3 regions of the Paenibacillus sp. CCS19 genome follow, and region 2 is predicted to be linked to each of the others. Evidence: riboswitches for the same ligand, from Rfam matches in the RefSeq annotation. Region 2 holds a riboswitch; each other region holds the start of a gene.

Region 1 (4,215 bases), on a different contig from region 2:
CGGAAACGGGGATACGGCTAACTGGCGCGTAATGCTAAACGTAACTGGCACGATAAGCAGTACTGTCGTTACATTATCGAGAAAAGCAGAGGCAGCTGCCGTTATGACGGCAAGCGATATCAGGATTCGAATCGGACTGCCCTTTGCTTTCTTCGCAGCCTTAATCGCAATGTACTTGAACAAGCCTGTATCCGCTGTGATCGATACGATGATCATCATACCGATGAGCAGCCCCAGCGTATTGAAGTCGATATGATGAAGCGCCGTTTCCTGATCGACAATACCGACTGCAACCATCAGCAATCCGCCAATCATGGCGAGTATCGTACGATGAATTTTCTCTGAAATAATAAACCCGTATGCTAACAGAAAGATTGCAATAGCAAGTAATGCTTGATGTGACATAATTTCCTCCAGCAGCTAACGCGCTTTGAGTGCGTGGAATGAAGCTATCGCACGATCGCCTCTTCGAATTGTTCGATTTGTTTGTTCGTGCCGATGACGACCATAACGTCTTTCTCCGCCAATACTTCATTGGCAGTTGGCGCGATAATGACGCCGCCTTTGGGCTTATTGATCGCGACGATGCTGCAGCCATAACGCGCTCTCGTATTAATATCCTGCAGCGACTTGCCATTGAGGCAGTTCGGTACCGCAAGCTCCGCGATCGTATAGTCCTTAGACAGTTCAATGTAGTCGAGCAGATTCGGCGACACAAGCTGATGCGCAACACGGATGCCCATATCCCGTTCTGGATAGATAACGCGGTCAACCCCAAGCTTCTCCAATACTCGGCCATGCAATTCGCTTAATGCCTTCGCAACAACCGACTTTACGCCAATGTCCTTCAATTGAATCGTAGCCAGTATGCTCGATTGAATATCATCGCCGATGGCAACGATACCGCAGTCGAAGTTGCGAACACCTAGTGCGCGCAGCGTCTCCTCATCTGTCGCATCTGCGGCTACGACGTGTGTCAACACACGGCTCATGTCATCGACCGTCTCTTCATTCTTGTCGATGCCGAGTACCTCATAGCCCAGTTGGACAAGCTCCTTGCCAAGGCTGGAGCCGAAGCGGCCCAGACCGATAATAACGAATTGTTTCATTTGGTTTCTCCTACCTCTTATCTATTTATTAACCAATAATGATTTTGCCTTCTGGATGACGGTACAGATCCTTCTCTGCCTTCGGCCCAAGCGCGTACGCAAGTGTAAGTGGTCCAAGCCGGCCAGCAAACATCGTAAGGCTTATTATTATTTTGCCAAAATCACTAAGCGATGGCGTGATGCCTGTAGACAAGCCTACCGTGCCGAAAGCTGATGTCGCCTCGAACAGCAGCCGTAGGAACTCCCGGTCTTCCGTTGCCGACAACAACATGGTGACGACAATGACAAGCACGAGCGACAGCATCGTAATGGTCAACGCCTTGAAGATCCTCTCGCGTGCCAGACGGAATTTGAACAATACGATATCTTCCTTGCCGCGGATCATCGCAATCACGGCGCCGATCAGCGTTGTGAAGGTCGTCGTCTTGATGCCGCCGCCAGTCGAGCCAGGCGATGCGCCGATAAACATCAGGATGACCATGAAGAAGATGGTTGCCTGCCGCATGACGCCGATATCGATCGTATTCGCACCTGCAGTGCGCGGCGTAACGGACTGGAACATGGCGGCCCATATCTTGGCTCCCCAATCCAGCGATCCCAAGGTCTGTTTATTAGAGAACTCGAAGATGAAGATGACGATCGTACCAATGACGAGCAGAAAGCCTGTCATGGTGAGTACAACCTTAGAATGCAGCGACAGCCTTTTGTTGTTACGGTATTCAATCAGATCGGACATAACGACGAAGCCAAGTCCACCAAGAATAATAAGTCCCATTGCGGTTATGTTCACGATCGGGTCCCCGACATACATGGTCAAGCTTCGGAACCCGCCGAATAAGTCGAAGCCAGCATTGTTAAACATGGAAATTGCATGCCATATCCCATAGTAGATGGCTCGGCCCAGCGGCATATCTGCAGCGAACCGAATGGCGAACAGTACAGCGCCTGTTCCCTCAATGGCGAGCGAATAAACGATCACCTTGCGGATCAGCCTTACGATCCCTTCCATGTTCGACTGATTCATTGCTTCCTGGAGCACAAGTCGTTCCTTCAGCGAGATTCGCTTACGCAGCACGAGCGCGATTAACGTCGCCATTGTCATGAAGCCTAAACCGCCAATCTGGATTAATACAATAAGAACGATTTGGCCAAATGTAGTAAAATGCGTGCCGGTATCAACCACAACGAGTCCCGTCACACAGGTTGCAGATGTTGCGGTGAATACGGCGTCCAAGTAGCGCAAATATTGTCCGTCCGTATTGGAGATCGGAAGGGAGAGCAGCAGTCCGCCCAGCAAAATAATTAGCGCGAAACCCGTTACCAGAATGCGCGGCGGCGACCAATTGAACAGCTTTCTTTTGTTAACCTTGTGCATCATTATCCTCTCCATATCCCATGAACAGACTTGTCTAAGCGCACAAAAAAGACATTGGAAACCCAATGCCGTCTGCGATGAGTTCTGTCCATGCAGCCTACGAGGTTAGCTGTCGGATTCGGGCCCGGATAGATCGCCCTATCAGCTTGAGGCAAGGCACTTCGACCTCCCTTATGCTGAATTCACCCCAAGTTGCCGCGTACGGCCGATGAATCGGCAGCGTCTGCATAGACGGCAACAGTATGGTTCCCCCGTTTTCCTTCGGAAATTCGGCTGTTGAATATTTGATTAATGTTAAGCAATGTATCAAATTATATAGCGAATAGGAGAACGACACCAACAAGGATTTACCTCCAATTGAGGCGATTTACACCGAAAAAAAACGAATCTATGCGGCAAGCTTGTCATTAGCTGGACGCTGATCGTTATTTTACGCGCTTGCGACTGTTATCTGCTTTTTTTCAGCGTCTCGATCGAGACATTGGCTCGGCCAAGCGATCATATGCTAAAGTAGCAAGGTGAAACGGCGTCACCGACAACCTCATACGAAGTAAAAGTTTCATTCCGAAGCGATACAAGCCGCTGCCGCTAACGGCATACAAGGAGGGCCTTATGTCTGATTATCCGCTGCTGCCGCAGCGCATTCCCCGCTCGATCATGTTCGTCGGCCTGCTTGGCCTCATTATTTTCCTGCTGCTGCAAATCGTACCGCTCTTCGTTCCTTCATCCGACAGCGGAAACGCGGAATCATCTCCAGTCTTAACACGCGAAGAGGCCGCCGCCAAAGCAATCGCCTTCGCCAAGTCCAGATTCAACGAGCCAATCAGCGGCACGCATACCGTACATCAGTCTGACAGCATGCTGTACGGCTATTTATCGAAGGAACACCAGCTCGACACCTATGGCAAAACCTACGACAGCAAGTTTCCGACCGATACGTTCCAGACCGAGCTTACGATGAATTCCGGCACATTGTTCGTTCAGGTACATATGGAGAACGGACAAGTAACCGGCTGGACATACTTGCCTGCGAATACGGGAACGAAGGCCAAAGACCGCTATCTGTCGGACTGGTCCCGATTGATGACCGCACGTCAAGCGGCTGTATCCACCAGCGGCTTCCGCCTCTCCGACTTGAAAGATGCGAAAGTAGCTGGCAATGTCGTCACGATCCAGCCTAAAGGCTATTCCATCGGTGATGCTGCGCTAACGGTTAAAGTAACGGTTGATTGGCCCGCTTCGGCTTCCAAGCCGGTTATTATGAAATACGACCCTAAATTCCGTGCGCCTGACAGCTACACATCATACGTTCAGAAGCAGAAAAATCTGGCAAGCACGTTGTCTCTGTACGGCAGCATGCTGATGAATGCTCTGTTGTTTCTGCTGGCTATTATAACGGCAATTCGTATTCGCAAAATCGCTTTGTTCCGCCGCGGCCTGGCGCTCTGCCTGCTGTTCCTCGGCTTCTATATCGTGAATAACTACAACATGGCTGACGGCATCCGCGCGACGCTTGGCGCACGTCCGAATACAGAGGCGCTGACGGCTGGCGGCCTCATCATCTCCAACATCTTCACCGTGCTCATGGGACTTGCCATCTGGTTCAGTCTTGTCAGCGGGGACGGCTTATGGCGCAGGCTCGGTAAGCCGCTATGGCTTCGCTACGGTGAGCAGGGATATGGCAGTCACGTATGGCGATCGATGAAAATATCGTATCCTCTCGCTTTCGCG
Region 2 (4,215 bases):
CGTCCGCTCGATACAAAGTAACCAGTATATAAAAATACGCCTCCGTCAGCGGAAGCAAATCCTGCACGGAATCCTTCATGCCCTCACCTCTTATTCATAGCGTTCAATGCAATGGTCTACCGTATAGTAGATCGTTCACCTATATATTGACGTACGTTATATCTACTATCGATATATCGTACATCGATATAGTATCATTAGCAAACTTGTATGTCAACGAGTTCCATGTATGAGGTTGGCAAACAGGCTTTCTCCACTCTTCCTGGACAATCTGATTGAAAGGCAACGATAAACGCAACAAGGCCATCCTTCGATAAAGGATGGCCTTGTGTATGGTTAGTTGATCGTAACAAGAGCTTACTTTTTCAAATGATAAGGCACCGTCGTAAGGACGACGCTGGAGTGGTACAGCAGCCGAGTGCGCAGATAGAAGCTGGTCTGGTTGTGCAGGATGTTGTGCCAGCCTTTCTTCGGTATGAACTGCGGAATGATGACCGTTACCTGATGATTCGATTCCTTCGCCTTCCGCTCAACCGTATCAACGAACTTCAGCAGCGGTTGAACGATGCTCCGATATGGAGAATGCAGCGTAACGAGTCGAACATCCGGCATGAAGTCCTCCCATTTGCGCTCGAAGATCGCTTCCTCATCCCGCTCGAACGGGATATAGACGGCAATGATCTGTGCCGGCCCCAGCGATTTGGCATATTTGAGCGATTGCTCCACGACATGCGTAATGCCCGATACCGGAAGAATGATGACATTGCCTTCAATCGGCAAGACCGGTTCGCTCGTCGCGCGGCTCAGCTGTTCGCCAATCGCTTCATAGTGCTTGTTGATGCGATGCAGAACGAAGATAAGCACCGGCAGGAAGATGAGAATCGGCCATACATGCGAGAACTTCGTCAGGAAGAAAATAATCGACACCGTAAAGCTGATCAGCGCGCCGACGCCGTTAATCGTCAGCTTCGTCACCCAGCCTTTCGGCTTCTCGCGAATCCACTTCACCATCATCCCTGTCTGCGACAACGTGAACGGAATGAATACGCCAACCGCATAGAGCGGAATCAATTGATCCGTCTGCCCTTTGAACAGGATGATCAGCAGGATCGACAGTACGGCCAAGCTAATAATGCCGTTGGAGTAACCAAGACGGTCGCCCCGAGCCGTGAACATGCGCGGAATGAACTTATCTTTGGCAAGGTTGACCGCCAACAGCGGGAACGCCGAGTAGCCCGTATTCGCCGCAAGCACCAGAATGAGTGCCGTTGTGCCTTGGATGAAGAAGTACATGAAATGACGTCCGAACGTATCCTCCGCAATCTGCGACACGACGGTGACTTCAGCCTTCGGCGAAATGCCGTAGTAGTAAGCCAGGAAGACGATACCCGCAAACAACACAGCCAGCAGCACACCCATTGCGGACAACGTCTTCGCCGCATTGTTCGGCTCCGGCGACTTGAAGTTCGGGATCGCGTTCGAGATCGCCTCGACGCCCGTCAACGCCGAGCTGCCGGATGCGAATGCCTTGAGCAGCAGGAACAAGCTGATTCCCGCGACATGCGTGCCCATCGGCGCATGAAGCTCAGGCGCCACGCCGCCCGTTGCGATATTGTACAAGCCCGCCCCGATCAGAATGAACAGCGCCAGCACGAACAGATAAACCGGATACGCCAGAATGGACGCGGATTCCGTTACGCCGCGCAGATTGAGCAGCGTGATGAGCAGAACGAATATGATAGCTATTAGAACGGTGTGTTCGTGCAAACTCGGGAACGCCGATGTAATCGCATCTGTACCTGCCGACACACTAACCGCAACAGTCAGAATATAATCGACCAGCAGCGATACGCCCGCCACCAGCCCTGGGTATTTGCCGAGATTTTGCTTCGAGACGACATAAGCGCCGCCGCCATGCGGATAAGCGAATATAATTTGCCGATACGATAAAATAAGTGCGGTCAACAGCACCAGAACGCCGATGCCGATCGGAATCGAATACCAGAAAGCGGTCATACTAACCGCAACGAGTGCGATTAATATTTGTTCAGGGCCATAAGCCACCGACGACAACGCGTCCGATGACAGGATAGCCAAAGCTTTCGTTTTGTTCAACCGCTGTTCGCCGAGCTCGGTCGACTTGAGCGGGCGTCCGATTATGACGCGTTTTAGACTTGCAATCACGAGCAATCCCCCCACGACTTTCTTGCATTTCTCTATTTTTGCGCAGCAAAAAACCGCAAGGCTTCTCCTTGCGGTTATCAATAACCGAAGTCGTGTCCCCCCTCAACAACGCTTACGAGGTTAGCTGTCGGATTCGGGCGGTTGAAGTCGCCCTACGGTGCGTGAACACCGATTCACCCCGGGCGCCATTATGCTGCATGAGCGCCGTTGGTTCCCCCGTTTTCCTTTCAGAAATTCAGCGAATATGTGATGCGCTAATCATAACGCCATCACCTATTGCTGTAAAATCGCGTTTTGGGGCAAAAAAGATAAGAATGATTGTAGCTGCAAGAATGTAAACGCTTGCTATGGTGTGTCTTGTCGATTATTTAAGCTAGAGCTGTCATTATCTCGTGCTTGCGCATATTGTCACACAATTCAGTCGACCGTACAGTTATTGCACATCGAGTTTTTTCTTCTTCGTGATATGAAGTTCGCCTTGCATCACATGAAGATAGATCGTATAGGTTCCCGGCGCTTCAAACGTATAATTCGTTACATACTGACCATCCCCTGCCTCGGTCGTCTTCACATATTCAGGCAGTCCTTTGTTATCCGGCTTGCGAATGTCGACCTGAATATCTGGCGTTATATCAGCGCTCAGTCCCGTCGTCTGTACGATCAGCTTGACCGCCTCATTGGCCTTCACTACCGCCGGATCGCTCGCGAACTCGACCGTCACATCCTTCGGATCGACTTCCCCTTCCTGCGCTGCCGCTCCGCATCCTGCCAAGCCCCATACGAGTACCAATATAACTGCAATCGTCAGCCATCTTGTCGATTTCATTGCCATCCGTCCTTCCTCCTATTGCTATGCACCAACATTATACCCCCAGATCGGTACAGCTAGTTGGAAAGTAACGAGATCGTCAAATTTGACCATTCCGTGACTAGGGTCACAATGTGCGCGAAGTCACCTTCCTGAAGTAACATAATGGCATACGCTCGTCACATTAGACCATTCAGTGTACACCATGGCATCTTCTATACTATTGTCAAAAATAAGGAGGTCGCCGCCACATGCCACCCTCATCTGAACCCATTCGCGTCGTAATCGGCGCAGGAGCTTCGAATAACAATCCGGATTGGCTGCTGACGCAGCAATCCGAGCTAGATCTGCTGCGGCGTGACGATTGGGCTGCTAAGTTCCGGTCTGCTTCCCTGTCGGCTATACTAGCCGAACATGTTTGGGAGCATCTCAACTTCGAAGAAGGCGTTCAGGCAGCGCGTGTCTGCTTCGAATATTTGAAGCCAGGCGGTTATGTGCGCTGCGCCGTGCCGGACGGGTATTTTGCAGATGAGAATTACCAGCGGATCGTGCAAATCGGCGGACCTGGCCCTGCCGACCATCCTGCCGCCAGCCACCGCATCGTTCATAACTATCGGACGCTGACCGCCATGTTCGAAGCCGCTGGATTCGAGGTGCGTCTGCTCGAGTATTGCGATGAGGATGGTCAATTCCATTACGAGGAGTGGGATGCCGAGAAGGGCTTCATCTACCGTTCTCTTCGTTATGACCACCGCAATCAAGAGGGCAAGCTTGGCTTCGTCTCGCTTATTGTGGATGCGAGGAAGCCGGATGATCGCTGAAGATCGACATATGAGGGGGAAACTATCTCAATGGAGAGGAAGTTAGCGAGGTAAACACACACTTATCTCTCTGGGCAGTACTTTCGAGCATTGAGGTGCGTGTAAACCACGCTTATCCTCGCTCTATATACGATATCACCACGGCAGGTGTGTGCTAAGTGGGGATTGGCCACGCTTAGCGCACGCTGAGCAGCGTTCGTGTTCATATAGGTGTGGGTAAACCACACTTAGTCTGGGTCTACATACAATATCACCTCGGCAGGTGTGTGCTAAGTGGGGATAGGCCACGCTTAGCGCACGCTGAGCAGCGTTCGTGTACATATAGGTGTGGGCAAACCACACTTATTCTCACTCTACTTACGATATCACCACGGCAGATGTGTGCTATGTGGGGATATGTCA
Region 3 (4,215 bases), on a different contig from region 2:
AGGATGACAATCCAGGCTACTCGCTTGAACGCACGGTCGTCCATGAGATCGGACATCAGTATTGGTACGGCATGGTCGCTTCCAATGAGTTCGAGGAGGCTTGGCTCGACGAGGGCTTCACTTCATATGCCGAGGACAAAGTGATGGAAACCGAATACGGCGTACTGCCGAACCTTGCGCTGGAATCCAGCTATATGACCGACCCTGCGCCGCTGAAGCAGCTGTCTTGGAGCTACCACAGCCACGATCATTATGCGGAAAATGTGTACATGCGCGCCAAGCTCGTGCTTGTCGGCATCGAGAAGCTCGTCGGCGATCGAACGATGCAGAAGATTATGCGCACCTACTTCCAGAAATATAAATTCGGCCATCCGTCCACTGCCGATTTCGAACGTGTGGTGGAACAGGTAACGAAGACGAAGTGGAGCGACTACTTCCGTCAATATGTATACGGCGATCTGATGGCTGACTTCGCGGTTGAGAGCATCGATGTGCATACCGTTCGCCAGCCGGATGATACGGTTCAATACGAATCGATCGTTCAGGTGCGCAGTTTAGGCGGCAGCTACGGCCCTGTCCCGGTCAAGTTCCAGTTCACAGACGGCACGACAGTCACACGCAGCTGGAATGGCAATGAGAACACGATGCAGTTCAAGTTTGTTCACTCAGCCCCGCTAGATTGGGCAGCTGTCGATCCTCAGAATACGAATGTGCTCGACAATCGACATTTCAACAACTATTTGAAAGCCGAGCTGCCGGATCAGACGAAGGCACGCTGGAGCCTCGGCGCCGCGAAGCTGCTTGACAGCCTCATTGGCGCACTCGGCTGGTAGAGAGGAACGATTCGTATGAAGCAGCATTTGAAAACCGGCTGGTCGCTGACGGTCCGTCATCTATACGTGATTATCGTACTATTCGTCTATCAGCTGCTATGGGGCTTCTTCCTGTACCGTCTTGTGGACGGCATCGTTATCCCGCTTCTGCGCCGTTATCCCGGCAGCGGGATGCCTGCCTCCGCCGCTCGGTTATACTTGTATGAAGCGGAATTCCGTCTCATGAAGACGGATCTCATTCAGCCTTATCTATGGACATTCGCCGGTTTAATCGTGCTTCGCATGCTGCTGACGCCGCTGCTTAATGCAGGGTTGTTCCATTCCCTGCATCACGCTTCGACCGAGCAGGGGACCCGCTTCCTGCAAGGTGTGCGCCGCGGCTGGCTGCCGATGACGATGCTCTATTGGATCGAGACGCTGCTCGCACTGGCGCCTGGCTACTGGCTGCTGCCCCGCGCACTGTCGGCGACTCTTGCCGGCTCTTCTGTGAAGAGCATCATCATCGAGCTGCTGCCCGCCGCTTGCGGCTGGCTTGCATGGGGCATTCTGCTTCACCTGCTGTTCCTTGCCATGCAGCTTGGCTCCGCCTCAGGCAGCGGGGCATTCAACGGCTTATGGCGGGCACTAAGGCATTTCATTCCCTACTTCGGATTATCGCTGCTTATGTGGTGCGGAGTTGGCGCTGCGGGGCTGCTCGTCTCCTCCGCTTCGATGGTCTGGGCAGGCTTCCTCGCTATCTTAGTACACCAAGGCTACCGATTCGTGAAGACGATGCTCAAAGTGTGGACGATCGCCGCTCAATATGACTGTCTCCAATCTCGCTCCCAACCATAAGCTGACAAGCCCGTAAGTCGACAGGTTTCGAGTTTATTCCCTCATTCTTAAGTAGGACCGCGCCTATGAAAGCGCGGTCTTTTTTCGTGTTTTCCGGCCCTAAAATGAGAGAATCTCTCATAAACCAAGCAAAACTCCCCTATATTCATGAGAATTATTAGAAATTCGACACGCAGGAAGGATTTTCTTCAAAAAGTACGAATTATATTCCCCTGTACAATCAAACACTGCCGAATTTCCGTGTACGAAAACGGGGGAACCATTCTTGGGTGAATTGATCCCGACCAATCATGTCCGTTGGACAGGCTGGCCTGAGGGAATCATAGGGGACCTTCAACCGAACCCCACAGCTAACCTCGTAGGCAATGGAAGGAGCACTTTAACGTGCGCAACAAGATAGCAGCAATTTTCCTGGGTCTCGCACTTCTTCTTGCTTTCCAAGCGGGAAGCGCTTTCGCGGACTCGAAGCTCGACACAGTAGTTGATAGCGTTTACGGCACGCCGTACAAGACAGCTGGCACGACGTCCAAAGGCTTCGACTGCTCCGGCTTCACGATGTATGTATTTAAGCAGTTCGGTATTTCTTTGCCTCATTCGTCCTATGATCAAAGCAAGCTTGGCCAGAAAGTTGCCAAGGACGACCTGCGTGCAGGAGATCTCGTATTCTTCAATACGAGCGGCAAGGGCGTTTCCCACGTCGGCATTTATGTTGGCGATGGCAAATTCGCTCACGCTTCCTCCTCCAAAGGCGTTACAATCAGCAGCCTAAGCGACTCCTATTATGTAAAGCGTTACCTGAGCGCACGCCGCGTCATGAACGCTACATCCTATGAGAAGTATGCCGATGATCCGTCCGACCAAGCCGATGGCGGTCCAGACGTAGACTAAGAAGCACAGCTGCATGATATGCATGGTTCGCCATGCCAACAACAAAACCCGCTCGGGATCGAGCGGGTTTTGTTGTTTATTGCAAGTCGACCGTGGAGGTGCCGCCGCCACGTTAGCCTCGCATGACAGGACACATTTATGTATTCTAACTCTCTGCAGCTCGCCATTCGCACACTTTAACGCACTTTTTTGTTCTCTAACCTGCCGCCATCCGCCTCCGACGCCCGATAGCGCACACATTAATGTACTCTAACTCCCCTCCGCTCGCCGTCCGCAAACTTTAGCATACATTTATATACGCTGGTCTCATGAAATAAACAACCACGTTGTTATTTCTACTATTCTTTTCCCCGAATTTACTTTACTATTTCATATATTATGGAATTCTTATCATTCCACTGGTGATGATTTGCAGTCTGAGCAGACAACGGAGAGGGGTCATCCGATGAGCTTCATTGAAATTCGTCAGCTGACGAAGCAGTTTCGACAAGCGGTGAAAGAGCCTGGTTTAGCAGGAGCGGTCAAGCACCTGTTCTCCCAGAAGTATGTCGATAAAACGGCTGTCGCAGGCATTAACCTCGACATTGAGGAAGGCGAGACGGTCGCTTATGTCGGCCCGAACGGTGCAGGCAAGTCGACAACAATCAAGATGTTGACCGGCATTCTCATCCCAAGTTCCGGCACCATCAGCGTCGGCGGCATTGATCCGTATCGCAACCGAATGGAGAATGCACGTACAATCGGCGCCGTGTTCGGTCAGCGAACGCAGTTGTGGTGGGATATTCCGATCTCCGAAACGTTCTCGCTGTTGAAAGATATTTATGAGATTCCAGAAGCGCTGTACAAACGCAACCTGGATCAATTCATCGAGCTGCTCGGCATGGAGGATTTCCTCCACCTGACCGCTCGCAAGCTGTCGCTCGGTCAGCGGATGCGCGCCGATCTGGCCGCTGCACTTCTGCATAATCCGCGCACTGTCTACCTTGACGAGCCGACGATCGGTCTCGACATTGCCGTGAAGCAGCGCATACGCGAATTTATCCGTTCATCCAACAAAGAACGCGGGACGACCGTCATGCTGACTACGCACGACCTCGGCGACATCGAAGACCTGTGCAACCGTCTCGTCATTATCGACCAAGGCAGCCTCATCTACGATGGCACGCTTGCTGCGGTGAAAGACCGTTTCGCCCGCGAGCGGGTCATTCACTTCCAGCTGGAGAGCGCCGACCTGCCTGCGCTTCGCGAAGCGCTGGACCGTATGCCGAAGGTAACGGCAGAGAAGTTGGAACGGCAGCATGTATCGCTGCGATTCGACCGCTTCCACATTACAGCGAGCGAAGTCGCTTCTGCCGTCATGCGCTGCGGGGAAGTCGTCGACTTCCGGATCGACGAACCTGGCATCGAGCATGTCATCAAGCAAGTATACGAGGGCCACATCTCCCTCGACGAGCAGCAAGGAAGCAAACAAACAGCCGCTGGAAGGGAGGCGAACCGTCGATGAACGCATGGCTTCGGCTTCCACGTTCATGGCGGGCCTATACGGGCATTGCGACCCGAGCGATGCAGAACACGCTGGCCTACCGGCTATCCTACGTCGTCAACTTTGCATCCAGCTTCGTTCTGCTTATCGCCATGTACGCATTATGGAACGCGATTT

What was found. A riboswitch is a leader RNA that binds a small molecule or an ion and turns the genes downstream of it on or off. The one in region 2 is predicted to bind cyclic di-AMP.
Region 1: linked by a shared signal. The riboswitch ahead of SBI19_RS28790 (TrkH family potassium uptake protein) and the one ahead of SBI19_RS17235 (APC family permease) in region 2 are both predicted to bind cyclic di-AMP.
Region 3: linked by a shared signal. The riboswitch ahead of SBI19_RS04630 (C40 family peptidase) and the one ahead of SBI19_RS17235 (APC family permease) in region 2 are both predicted to bind cyclic di-AMP.

The regions. Positions count from the first base shown of each region.
Region 1 covers NZ_BTCK01000079.1:9,088-13,302, forward strand. Annotated here, with positions in the region: gene SBI19_RS28780 (ArsB/NhaD family transporter) at 1-405, opposite strand, end outside; gene SBI19_RS28785 (potassium channel family protein) at 450-1,109, opposite strand; gene SBI19_RS28790 (TrkH family potassium uptake protein) at 1,138-2,484, opposite strand; cyclic di-AMP (ydaO/yuaA leader) riboswitch at 2,564-2,769, opposite strand; gene SBI19_RS28795 (CPBP family intramembrane glutamic endopeptidase) at 3,097-4,215, shown strand, end outside.
Region 2 covers NZ_BTCK01000024.1:89,038-93,252, reverse strand. Annotated here, with positions in the region: gene SBI19_RS17240 (PadR family transcriptional regulator) at 1-79, opposite strand, end outside; gene SBI19_RS17235 (APC family permease) at 358-2,184, opposite strand; cyclic di-AMP (ydaO/yuaA leader) riboswitch at 2,279-2,435, opposite strand; gene SBI19_RS17230 (FixH family protein) at 2,618-3,016, opposite strand; gene SBI19_RS17225 (class I SAM-dependent methyltransferase) at 3,244-3,813, shown strand.
Region 3 covers NZ_BTCK01000003.1:229,657-233,871, reverse strand. Annotated here, with positions in the region: gene SBI19_RS04640 (M1 family metallopeptidase) at 1-833, shown strand, start outside; gene SBI19_RS04635 (hypothetical protein) at 849-1,667, shown strand; cyclic di-AMP (ydaO/yuaA leader) riboswitch at 1,886-2,047, shown strand; gene SBI19_RS04630 (C40 family peptidase) at 2,052-2,555, shown strand; gene SBI19_RS04625 (ABC transporter ATP-binding protein) at 3,001-4,059, shown strand; gene SBI19_RS04620 (ABC transporter permease) at 4,056-4,215, shown strand, end outside.